One region of the Rhodococcus sp. NPDC078407 genome, then DNA from elsewhere that is predicted to be linked to it. Evidence: predicted binding sites of a transcription regulator. Region 1 holds the regulator's gene; the other holds the start of a gene.
The links. Region 1 encodes LexA, which represses DNA repair genes until DNA is damaged. Its sites were predicted from a motif close to CGAACANNTGTTCG; they were not measured.
Positions count from the first base shown of each region.

Region 2: a site for LexA is predicted at 3,961-3,974, ahead of ACIGGF_RS00700 (SAV_6107 family HEPN domain-containing protein). Genes of this name have one in related genera too.

Region 1 is NZ_JBITUQ010000032.1:27,670-33,749, forward strand. It holds gene ACIGGF_RS23270 (phosphoenolpyruvate--protein phosphotransferase) at 1-636, shown strand, start outside; gene ACIGGF_RS23275 (uracil-xanthine permease family protein) at 657-1,928, shown strand; gene ACIGGF_RS23280 (acyl-CoA dehydrogenase family protein) at 2,082-3,224, shown strand; gene lexA (transcriptional repressor LexA) at 3,303-3,980, opposite strand; gene ACIGGF_RS23290 (hypothetical protein) at 4,378-4,830, shown strand; gene nrdR (transcriptional regulator NrdR) at 4,931-5,395, shown strand; gene hrpA (ATP-dependent RNA helicase HrpA) at 5,408-6,080, opposite strand, start outside.
Region 2 is NZ_JBITUQ010000001.1:151,805-157,884, reverse strand. It holds gene ACIGGF_RS00720 (LppM family (lipo)protein) at 45-800, opposite strand; gene ACIGGF_RS00715 (carotenoid biosynthesis protein) at 828-1,688, opposite strand; gene ACIGGF_RS00710 (phytoene desaturase family protein) at 1,685-3,292, opposite strand; gene ACIGGF_RS00705 (GNAT family N-acetyltransferase) at 3,297-3,914, opposite strand; gene ACIGGF_RS00700 (SAV_6107 family HEPN domain-containing protein) at 4,111-4,566, shown strand; gene ACIGGF_RS00695 (DUF3040 domain-containing protein) at 4,794-5,231, shown strand; gene mraZ (division/cell wall cluster transcriptional repressor MraZ) at 5,788-6,080, shown strand, end outside.

The DNA of each region.
Region 1 (6,080 bases):
GACGAGGCCAACCCGGCACTGGGAATTCGCGGTATTCGCATCGCCGAGGCGGATCGCGGCATTCTGTACCGCCAGCTCGACGGGATCGCAGCAGCCGCCAAGGCCACCGACTCCTCCCCGTGGGTGATGGCTCCGATGATCGCGACCGCGCTGGAGGCGAAGGACTTCGCCGCCGACGTCCGCGAGCGGGGCCTCACCCCCGGCGTGATGATCGAGATTCCCGCCGCGGCTCTGCTCGCCGAACACATCCTCGAGCACGTGGACTTCCTGTCCATCGGCACCAACGATCTGGCTCAGTACACGATGGCCGCGGACCGGATGTCTGCGCAGCTCGCCGGGCTGACCGACCCGTGGCAACCGGCGGTGTTGGCGCTCGTGGCTCACACCGCAGCGGCCGGTGTCAAAGTCGGCAAGCCCGTCGGTGTGTGTGGCGAGGCCGCTGCCGATCCGCTCCTGGCGTGCGTGTTGGTGGGGTTGGGCATCACGTCCCTGTCCGCTGCGTCGGCTGCCGTCGCACACGTGGGTTCCAAGTTGGCAACGGTCACCCTCGATCAGTGCAAGGCCGCAGCTGCTGCTGCCCTGAAAACCGACAGCACCGCCGCCGCCCGTGAGGCAGTGAGCGCGATCCTCGGCTGACGCAATAGTCTCTTGCCATCATGAGAAATCTGGGTTGGGCGCTGCACGGAAACGGACGAACCGTCGAGGCCGGAGCGGTGGTGGCACCGGACGAGCGGTTGACCTGGCCGCGCACCATCGGGATCGGCATGCAGCACGTCGTCGCGATGTTCGGCGCGACGCTGCTGGTCCCGACGATCACCGGCTTCCCGGTCTCGACAACGCTGCTGTTCTCGGGTATCGGAACGGTCCTGTTCCTCGTGATCACCAGGGGCCGGGTGCCGAGCTACCTCGGATCGTCCTTTGCATTCCTGGCACCTCTCGGTGCCACCCAGGCCGACGGCCCGGCTGCTCAGCTCGGTGCAGTTCTGTGCGTAGGTCTCGTTCTTGCCGCCATCGGTGTCGTCGTCAAGGTCGCAGGCCGACGCGTGTTGGACGCCGCGATGCCTCCTGTCGTGACCGGTGCCGTGGTGGTGCTCATCGGGCTCAACCTCGCTCCGGCCGCAACCACGTCGTTCGAGGCGCAACCTCTGATCGCCGCCGTCACGCTGGTCGCCATCCTGCTGGCCACAGCGGTCGGACCAGGGCTGGTCGGCCGGCTCGGAATTCTCGTCGGTGTCGTCGTGGGCTGGGTGTTCGCCGCTGTCACCGGTGGCATCGCGCAAGCCCGGCTCGACGCGCTGGACGCGGCGAGCTGGATCGGCCTGCCCGAGTTCCGCGGACCAACGTTCGAGCTCTCGGTGATTCTGGTGGCACTGCCGGTGGTGATCGTCCTCGTCGCCGAGAACGTGGGCCACGTCAAGGCCGTAGCGGCAATGACCGGCAAGAACCTCGACGACGTAGCCGGTGATGCACTGATCGCCGACGGCCTGGCCACCACGCTGGCCGGAGTCGGTGGTGGTTCGGGTACCACCACGTACGCCGAGAACATCGGCGTCATGGCGGCCACCCGCGTCTATTCGACGGCGGCGTATTGGGTCGCGGCCGTCACCGCGATCGTGCTGGCGTTCTCGCCCAAGTTCGGTGCCCTGATCTTCACCGTGCCCGACGGCGTCATCGGCGGCGCAACATTGGTTCTGTACGGGCTCATCGGACTGCTGGGCGTTCGCATCTGGACCGACGCGAAGGTCGACTTCACCGATCCGGTCAATCTCATGGTGGTCGCCGCGGCGCTCGTCGCGGGTATCGGTGACCTGACGCTGTCGGTCGGCTCGGTGGAACTCGGCGGTATCGCGTGGGGCTCGCTCGGAATCCTGATCGGCTACCCGATCGTCTCGGCGCTCGCCCGAGGCAGAACGGGCAGGCGGAGCTAGCGAGGGCGGTCACGGATCGCGCGCGTTTTGGTCATCGACCCCCGGTGCACTGCGAACGTACTGTTGAACGGTGACGTCAGTCGCACCGACGACCGCGCTGTGACACCCCTTTCTCGTGGTCGACGACGGTGCGCATCGAACAAGGAGATCTGCGTGGAACGCACACTTTTCGAGCCCGAGCACGAGCTGTTCCGGGAGTCGTACCGGAAGTTTCTCGAACAGCACGTAGCGCCCAATCACGCGAAGTGGGAAGAGCAGAACATCGTCGACCGCGGCGTCTGGGTCGAGGCCGGTAAGCAGGGCTTCCTCGGAACTGCTGCGCCGGAGGAGTTCGGCGGCGGCGGAGTCAAGGACTTCCGCTACAACGCCATCGTCACCGAGGAAACCACCCGCGGCGGCTACAGCGGCATCGGCTTCACACTGCACAACGACGTCGTCGCGCCGTACTTCATCGAGTTGGCCAACGACGAGCAGAAGCAGCGTTGGCTCCCCGGATTCTGCTCGGGTGAGCTGATCACCGCGATCGCCATGACCGAGCCGGGCACCGGCAGCGACCTGCAGGGCATCAAGACCAAGGCCGTCCGCGACGGCGACGACTGGGTGCTGAACGGGTCGAAGACGTTCATCACCAACGGAATCAACGCCGATCTCATCATCGTCGTGGCCTGCACCGACCCGGAAAAGGGTGCCCAGGGCTTCAGCCTGTTGGTCGTCGAGCGCGATATGCCCGGCTTCGAGCGTGGCCGCAATCTCGACAAGATCGGTATGAAGGCCCAGGACACAGCGGAACTGAGCTTCACGGACGTTCGAGTGCCCGCAGCCAACCTGCTCGGCGAAGAAGGCATGGGCTTCATCTACCTCATGCAGAACCTTCCCCAGGAGCGGCTGTCGATCGCCGTCGTCGCCGCGGCGGCCATGGAATCGGCACTGGACATGACCATCCAGTACTGCCGCGACCGCAAGGCGTTCGGTAAGTCGATCGGCAAGTTCCAGAACACCCGTTTCGTGTTGGCGGAGTTGGCAACCGAGACCACAGCCACCCGCATCATGGTGGACAAGTTCATCGAACTGCTCAACGACGACAAGTTGACCGTCCAGGAAGCCGCGATGGCGAAGTGGTGGACCACCGAGAATCAGGTCAAGTTGATCGACCGGTGCCTGCAGCTGCACGGCGGCTACGGCTACATGAAGGAATACCCGATCGCCAAGGCATACATGGACTCTCGCGTCCAGACCATCTACGGCGGCACCACCGAGATCATGAAGGAGATCATCGGTCGCGGATTGAATCTGTGATCCGCTGATCGTTCAGGACCGACGAGAAGGGCCGCAGCGTGTGTGCTGCGGCCCTTCTTCGTTGTGTCCGAACAGAGTTCAGAGCTTGCGCATCACGGTGACGACCTTGCCCAGGATTGCCGCGTTGTTGCCCGGAATCGGCTCGAACAATGGATTGTGCGGCATGAGCCACACCTCGCCCTTGGATCGCTTGAACGTCTTGACGGTGGCCTCGCCGTCGATCATGGCCGCCACGATATCGCCGTTGTCCGCCACGGACTGTTGCCGAACCACCACCCAGTCGCCGTCACAGATGGCCGCGTCGATCATCGACTCACCGACGACCTTCAGCAGGAACAGAGAACCCTGACCGACCAGCTCGCGGGGGAGTGGAAACACATCCTCGACGGCTTCCTCGGCAAGAATCGGTCCACCGGCGGCAATGCGACCCAGAACGGGAACGAACGTGGGCGTCGGCAACCGGTCCTGTTCCTCGGACGAACCGTCGACCGCGGCCGCGGCTTGATCTGCCTGCACCTCGTCGAGGCCCCGTACGTCGACCGCGCGGGGGCGGTTGGCGTCGCGCCGCAGAAATCCCTTCCGCTCCAGAGTCCGCAGCTGATGGGCCACCGACGACGTCGATGTCAGGCCGACGGCGTCGCCGATCTCGCGAATGCTGGGCGGGTAGCCACGCTCGGTCACCGATGCTCTGATGACCTCGAGCACTTTGCGCTGACGCTCCGTCAGGCCGGCGCTGATGTCGGTGCCGACCTCCATGGCCTTGGGCGTCGGCTCCGCGGCCGGTTTCCCTGCCGCGACCTTCGTGGTGGCGGTCGTCTTGGAACCCGTCGTCTTGGAACCCGTCGTCTTGGAACCCGTCGTCTTGGAACCCGTCGTCTCGGCACCCGTGGTCGACCTCGTCGAGGTCTGGTCCTTCATGCTGTCGGCCTCCTGCTGGTGTTCTGGATCCGGTCTGCGTGGTTCTGTCTGCGCGGACTGGAGTTGATGGTGTCGACTCGTGTGGCGTGTGGTTTCTGACACGAATCTAGCGTGTATCAGCTGTTGAATCAAACATCTGTTCGACTCGTGTCGCGTTTTCTACAGACTTTGTCGGAGGCTCGTGATAGAACTTCGAACAAGCGTCCATCGAACGCCTGATCGAACAATCGATCCAATGAGCGAAGACGAGGTTCCGATGACCATCACCACCGATCGTCCCACCACTGCAGGTGTCCGTACCCGGTCCACCGTCGTCGAGCGTCGCCGCCGTGCTCGTCCCGCGCTGCGGAGTTCCATCGAGATGCGCAGTTCCGTCGAGATGCGCAGTTCCGTCGAGATACGCGAGGCGCGGACGACTCCGTGCCTGCCGGTGCTGGAGCCGTCGTGGACCGACGTCACCGATCGCGAGGCGGCAGATCGCGAGTTCGACGAGACCTCGGCGCACTTCGCCGGTCAGTCCGTTCGGATGCGATCGATGGTGTTGTGGGTGCTGGCAGTCGTCGTCGTGGCCGCCGGCCTGATCGGTATCGCCAATCTCCGGGCCGTGTCACCGGATGCCGGCGCGCAGCCGGCCGGTGTGGTCGAGGTGCACGACGGAGCTGTGGTCGAGTATGCGCCTGTCGGATGACCACCGGTCCCACTGCGTGCGTCATGACTGAGTATCCTCGACTGACTGCCCCGACCGAGATGTTCGACGTCGGAGCATCGGCTACGACGGAGGCTCCTTCATGCATTGCCCGTTCTGCAGGCACCCCGACTCGCGCGTGGTCGATTCGCGCGAAATGGACGAGGGGCAGGCAATCCGCCGTCGTCGCTCCTGCCCGGAATGCGGTCGTCGCTTCACCACGGTCGAGGCCGCAGTGCTCGCTGTCGTGAAGCGCAGTGGCGTCACCGAACCGTTCAGCCGCGAGAAAGTGGTCAAAGGCGTACGCCGGGCCTGCCAGGGGAGAGATGTCGACAACGACGCACTCAATCTCCTGGCTCAGCAGGTGGAAGATGCCATTCGCGCCGCCGGTTCCGCCGAGATTCCCAGCAACGAGGTGGGCTTGGCCATTCTCGGCCCGCTTCGCGACCTGGACGAGGTCGCGTATCTGCGATTTGCGTCCGTGTACCGATCGTTCAGCTCGGCCGAGGATTTCGAGAAGGAAATTCACGAGCTGCGTAAGCACCGAGAGTCTGCCGACATCGACTGACGGCCCGGTTCGTCAGCGCGCTTGATCCGCGATCGCCTTCTCGATGCGTTTCTCCGAGACCGGGTACGCCGTCCGAATTCCTTGGGCGAACAGCCCTACCCGCAGTTCTTCGATCATCCAGAACAGTTCCTGCACACCGGCGCTGGACTTTCTGCTGTCCGGAAGCGAATCCAGTAGCCGTCCGTACGAGGCGTAGACGCGGTCGAGTACGTCCATCGCAGCCGCATCACGCCCTGCACTGCTCGGAAGCGTGGCCAGCCTCTTGGTTGCCGCAGCCAGATATCGGGGCAAGTCCGCGAGCCTGCGAGAGCCGAATTCGGTGATGAAGCCGCGAAAAACCAATCCTGCGAGCTGTTCGCGGACATCCTCGGCAGGCTCACCGGAGGCCGTCTGCAGTTGTCCCGATACGGCAAGAGCGCCCGTCAATACAGGGCGAACGAGGGCGAGCGCCGCGGCAGTGCGCTGCGGAACCTCGGCGTTGACCGATGCTCGTAGTCTCTCGAAGGCCTCCGGATCCCGAACCGGCCCACCGTGCGCGTCCATTGCCTCCTCGACCGCCAGAACTCGGCATTCCTCCAGGAGGGCATCGACTCCGCCGTACGGATTCTGCCCGAGGGCCAGGCGTTCCGCAGTCGGGAGACCGGCCAGCAGAGCTTTCGTACCTTTCGGTGCCGTCGACAACAGC
Region 2 (6,080 bases), on a different contig from region 1:
CAGAACTGCGGCGGCTGCCGTCGTCCGTGCGAGGAAGCGGCCGGTCACACCGACGTTCTGTCGGTCGAACTTCCGGAATCGGTACCGCGCGACCCACGGCCCCGCAGCGGCGGGTTGCGTGAGACCCACGCCATCGCTCCCACGATGGCTGCGACTCCGACCGTGACGCCGCCCACTATCCCGGCCCAGCCGGCGAAGCTTCTGGTGTTGGGGTCGGGGTAGTTGACTTCGGCGCGCAGGGACGTGGTTTCGCCTGCAGGCAGCTTCCAGGAGATCGAGTTGTCGCTCTCGCGGGTGCCGTTCGTCGTTCCGATGCGAGCAGGAAACGCAATGGTGAACTGCACGTCCGAACCCTGCACCGGAACCGAGGACAGGTCGGCGTTGCCCGACAGAGAGACGGTGTCACCCGATCGCTGCAGCTCGAGCTGAAACGATCCGGCCGCGTTCTGGAAGATGGAACCGAGTGTCTGGACATCGCCGAAGGAGAGGTCGTCGAACATCGCCTGCGAACCGACGTAACCGTCCTGGTTGTACGGCTCGACGCGAACCTTGTCCTCGATGGACGACGGAACCACGAGTTCCGGGCCGGTATCGGAGTCCGAGGTCGGTACGGTCGCTGCGACGATCTGACCAGCCACCCGGTCGTTCGCCGACACACCCATCGTGACCTGGACCCGAAGGCATCCGGCGAGCATCGGCGCGACCAGCAGCGCCAATGCGACCACCGAGAGAACTCGTCGTCGGTGGGTTCGGTGAGAGGTTTGCGATGTCGACTGCACAGCGACATCGTGCCAGGGCATCGCGCCGATGTCAGTCGGCAGGGGTTGTCAGCGAGGTGTGTCGGTGCCGGGACGAGATGCCGCAGCACGCGACCGCCGTCGAAGCGAGCGACCGCGAACACCCATCGATACCAGCGGGATGCCGACCGCACCCATCACGAGGAACCCGTACACGGCCGAGTAGCGAAGTTCCGGACCGTCCAGGAACACCGCGTGTGCGAGTGCGGACCCGAGCCATGTCCACATGAACAGCCCGATGGGTACCGCATCGTCGGACGGCCGTGGCTCGCCGGACGGCCTACGGTTCCCGATGGCACGGTCCAGCGTTTCCATGGCCGCTGCCATCAGCGTGGCCACCACGAGCCAGCCGAGGTAGTTGGTCAGCGGAATCGACGGCACACCCGGCAGGCCGACGGCACCCGATGTCCAGGTCCACTGGCCGTCGGTCACCATCTGGGGATCGAGATATAGGTCCCACCCGACCATGCCCACCGCGACCGCGGCGATCCGAAGACCGGTGGCTCGAACCTGGGTCTGGCCGAGTCTGCGGACGACGAAGGTCACCGCACACCAGATCGGATAGAAGCCGGCCGTCCAGGCCAGTGGAACCACCACGGGTACGTCGAAGAGGCTGGGCCCCAATCGGTTCTGAGCGTAGAAGTATTCGCCGAAGGGGATGCCGGTGGCTGTGCCCACCATTTCGGATGCAAACCCGGTGCCTGCCGTCACGAGGAACAGAACGACGGCCCACAGGGCCCCGCGGTGCAGCACTGCATGCAGGATCGACGCGAGTGCAAGGAACGCGACAACGGCTACCGTCACGGCGTCTCGGGTCGGCCCCGACACCAGGGGGTAGACGATCTGGCACCCGACGGCAGCGGCCGCGACGACGATCGGTGCAATCCTCATGCTCGCCTCTTTCGGAAGAATTCGCGACGGCGTCCGGCGCGCGCATCGGCGATCGCGATGCGCGCTGCCGACCGGCCGCTGGCTGCGGTGACCCCGCCACCGGGGTGAGTGGATGCCCCGGTGAGATACAGACCGTCGGCCCCCGGCACTCGATGACCGGCCAGTTGCGGGTGAGGCCGCCACATCATCATCTGGTCCAGTGACATGTCCAGGTGCATGATGTTGCCTCCGATCAGCCCGAGTTCGCGCTCGATGTCCGGCGGGGATTGCACGTGCCGATCCAGCACTGCATCGGCGAATCCAGGGGCGTATCGGTCCATCTCGGCGACGATCCGATCCGCCTCGAACTCGGCCAGCGAGCGTTCGCCGGGAGTATCGGAGCGCCAGCGTCGACCGTCGGCGAGAGTGTGCGGATGCCATTGCGACCACAGAGAGATCTGATGCTGGCCCGCCGGCGCGATGGTGGGGTCGACAGCGCTGAACGACATCCCCAGCACTGCCGGGGTGGGTGGCAGGTCGCCGGCGAGTGCATGTCCGTGTGCCAGACGTAGTTGGCTGCGGTCGCGTACCAGTAATGCAAGGCCGTGGGTGCCGTCCTCGACCCGATCGGCACTGGGGTAGATCGGCAGGGCGTCGGTGGCCAGTCGTACTGCGGTACCGAGCCCCGGTCCGACCCGTATCGTGCTGCGCCACCGCGCGAGCTGCGCCGGATCGTGCCCGCCGGCGGCGAGCAGGTCGAGAGTGGTCAGGATATGGCAGCCTGCCACCACGACGCGGCTGTCGATCTCCCGGCCCGACGCGGTCCTGGTGGTCCAGCCGTCCGACCGGCGCACGAGCGTGGTCACGGCGTCACCTAGGGTGAGCGCGGCACCGTCTCGCTGCAAACGGGCGATCATGGCCTCGGTCAGCGCGCCACTGCCGCCGACGGCACGGCCGGGCGGAAGCGTGTGCATGAGAGCGGCGAAACCCACCATGGGTGCGGTGCCGGGCTCGGACATCGGCGGTCCCGACTGTGCGCCGAACCATGCCAGAGCGGCCTTGAGGCGTTCGCTCGAGAACATTTCGTCCAGTAACGAATCTCCGGTGGCGAGGAACTCGCGCGAGAGCATGCTGCCACCGTCCGGTGCCCCCAGACCCCAGAAGGAACGCAGCAGCTTCGACCCGGTGGGCGGACCGCCGAATGCGCGCATCGTGCGTTGGCTGCGCGGTCCCCAGATCGAGACGAACGTCCGGTAGGCTCGCGCGTCGGCAGTTCCGCATGCTGCGGCGATGGAGTCGCAGGTGCGATCGAGGCTTCGATGGAAGACGATGGCGCGCTCGGTGGTGTCGACGGCTCCCGGTGCGAACGCCCAGGGATCGCAGTCGATGTAGCGCAGGCCGAATCGGGCCAGGTCGAGTTCTTCGATGATGCCGGTGTGCCGAATCATGATGTGCGCAGACGAGCCACGGTCCACCCGATGTCCGGGAAAGCGTTCCACCGTCGATACTGCGCCACCGGCGATGGTGTCGCGTTCGAGAATCTCCACCGACCAGCCGGCATCGGTCAGATAGCAGGCGGAGGTCAGGGCATTGTGGCCGGAGCCCACCACCACAGCATCGATCACCCCTTCATGCTACTGGCCCGTCCAGCGGCAACCGGCGACCCAGAACGGCGAAGGGCCGCCGATCGCCCGCGAAAGTGAAGTTCCGCAGTACGTCGGCGAAGCCCAGACGGCGATAGAGCCGCCAGGCTCGATTGTCCTCGTTCGCCACCTCGGGTGTGGACAACATCACGTTGTCCGCGTCGACACCGTCCAGCAGTCGGCGGCAGAGGCGCGCGCCGAGGCCGTACCCCTGAGCGCTGGGGAGGACATGTAGCTCGGTCAGCTCGAAATAGTTCTCCAGCGCGACCTCGACGTCGTGTGGGGTGTGCCCCGAGCGTCGCAATCCGTCGCGCACCTGCTGATGCCACCACTGGTGCGGTGCTCCGTGGTAGCCGTAGGCGACTGCGACCAGTGAATCCGGCCGGGTCGGATCCGAGGCCGGGAGCAGGGCTCCGACTGCTCGCCACCCGGAACGATGCAGGTGTTCGGTCCACATCGGGGCCCGGCTCTGCTCGGTTCCGCGCGGGTACCCCATGGCCTGGACGTAGATCGACAGGGCTTCGAGTAACCGCTGGCGGAACTCCGGGGGCGTCAGATCGACCAGGTAGGGCGTTGTCTGCGCGTCGGTAACGACTGTTCTCACCCTTCCTTCGGCAACTTGTCGGTGGGCAGAGCTATATTGAAAGGGTCGAACGGGTGTTCGATGATCGGGGCCGAGTGCGCCGGTGTTTTCGACTCGAGCAAGTGGGTCGGATTCTCCGGAGTTCGACTGTAAGGCTTCGTCACGGTTCCGGGCGCGTCAGGTACGCGCCGGAGATTCGAACTGGAGGTGTTCGAGTATGACGATCACGAAGGCATTCGATGCCGGCGTGCGGTCGCCGGTGCCGCGTCAGGCCCGGATTCTGCTCGGTCGGGCCGACGCGCTGTTGTCCGAGTCCATCGGAGAGGGCGATGCGGGGGATCGCTTTCTCGGAAGCTACGCCGCGGCACTCAAGGGTGCGGCGGCAGTACTGGCATCGTTGCCGAATTCGATCGGCGCGCGTCCTCGTTCGCGGAGCGCGTGGGTGTTGATGGCCAAGGCGGCCCCGGATCTTGCCGTCTGGTCGGACTACTTCGCATCGTTCTCGGCCACTCGTGCGGCGGTCGAGGCCGGTGCATCGAGCACGACGGGAGATCTCGACGCCGACGATTTCTATCGGCACGTGAGTCGTTTTCTGAACGAGGTCGACGATCGACTCGGGGGTCAGTCCCGGTTCGCGTCCGACGAGTCGATGAACACACCGTTGTCGGCTTAGCTCTCCGAGTTGGTCGAACAGTGTGAACTGCCACGTCATACGGTGTTCGGTCGTAGTTTCCGAGACGCCCGTCTCGAAATCTTCGGCGTTTCTCAGGAACACATCGTCCGAGTAGGTGGTAAGCAGCGGATTCAGCTCGTATCATCGACAACAGGTAGCCGCCAAGGTCAGCTTCCCGTCGTTTCGCAACCGAAGCGACCTTCAATATCAGTGCAGGGGGAGGTACCGTGCCACTCTCCGAGCACGAGCAGCGCATGCTCGATCAGATCGAGAGCGCTCTCTACGCCGAGGATCCCAAATTCGCGTCTCATGTGAGAGGCGGTCGCGTTCGTGCGGCGTCGAGCAGAAGGCGTTTTCAGGCTGCCGCGTTGTTCGTCGTGGGACTCGTGTTGCTCGTCGCCGGTGTTGCGTTGTCGACGAACAGCTTGGCTTTTCTCGTCGTCAGTCTCATCGGCTTTTTGTTCATGTTCGGTGCCGGGGCGCTGTTCTTGTTCGGCGGTTCCAAGAAGGGGACGGCCGCAACGTCGGACGAAGGCGGCGCTGACAACAGTGCCACCGAAGGTTCCGGTCGCAGCTCCGGTCAGAAGCCGAAGGGTGGCCGCAAAGGCGGCAGCTTCGGCTCTCGGATGGAGGATCGGTTCCGCAAGAGGTTCGAGCAGGACTGAGCGGGCCGGGTTCCGACCCGCAACCGTCAGCCCGTACAACTTCACGCGTCACGCACAGCACCTCACCTTTGGGTGAGGTGCTGTTGTCGTTTCCGGCTGTCACAGGATGAACACGCCGCCCGCCGATCGTGCCCGACCGTTGTCGGCCGATGCGCACGCACGGTGCGGCGACCCACTGCGGTATCCAGCGTGGTTTCCACTGCAGGTATCTACTGCAGGCATCCACTGCGGGTGGCCTCCCCACTTCTCCCCACCATCAGCAGGAATCCCCACTTCTCCCCACCTGAGTAGCGCCGCGGCGTCTCGAGCTGGATCGTTGCTCCTCGCACAGGGTGAAACCGCTGGTCGAGAAGGGGAAATCGCAGTGGTGCAGCGCTCCATCCCTGGCGGGAGCTACTCCCAGCCATAACATTTCAGCCGTCGATTCGAGCAGTCTCACCGTCGTTGGCCTGCGGATACGTGTATTCGCCCAAAGTTTTCTCGCAGTGAATGGTTCGAAGTGGGGGAGAGTGGGGTAAAGTGGTCCGCAGCGGAGAGTCGAGGCTGGAGGTGGCGAGTGTTTCTCGGTACCTACACGCCGAAACTCGACGACAAGGGTCGACTGACGTTGCCGGCCAAGTTTCGAGACGCGCTTGCAGGAGGTGTCATGGTGAGCAAGGGGCAAGATTTCAGCCTTGCGGTCTACACCGCGGCAGACTTCGCGGAGCGGTCTCGGAAACTGACGGCTGCGTCGCGTGCCAACCCCAAAGCTCGTGCCTACGTTCGTCAGTTCTTCTCTGGGACCGACGAGCAGAGGCCGGACGGACAGGGGCGCATCACCATCAGCCCGGAGCACCGTCGCTACGCCGG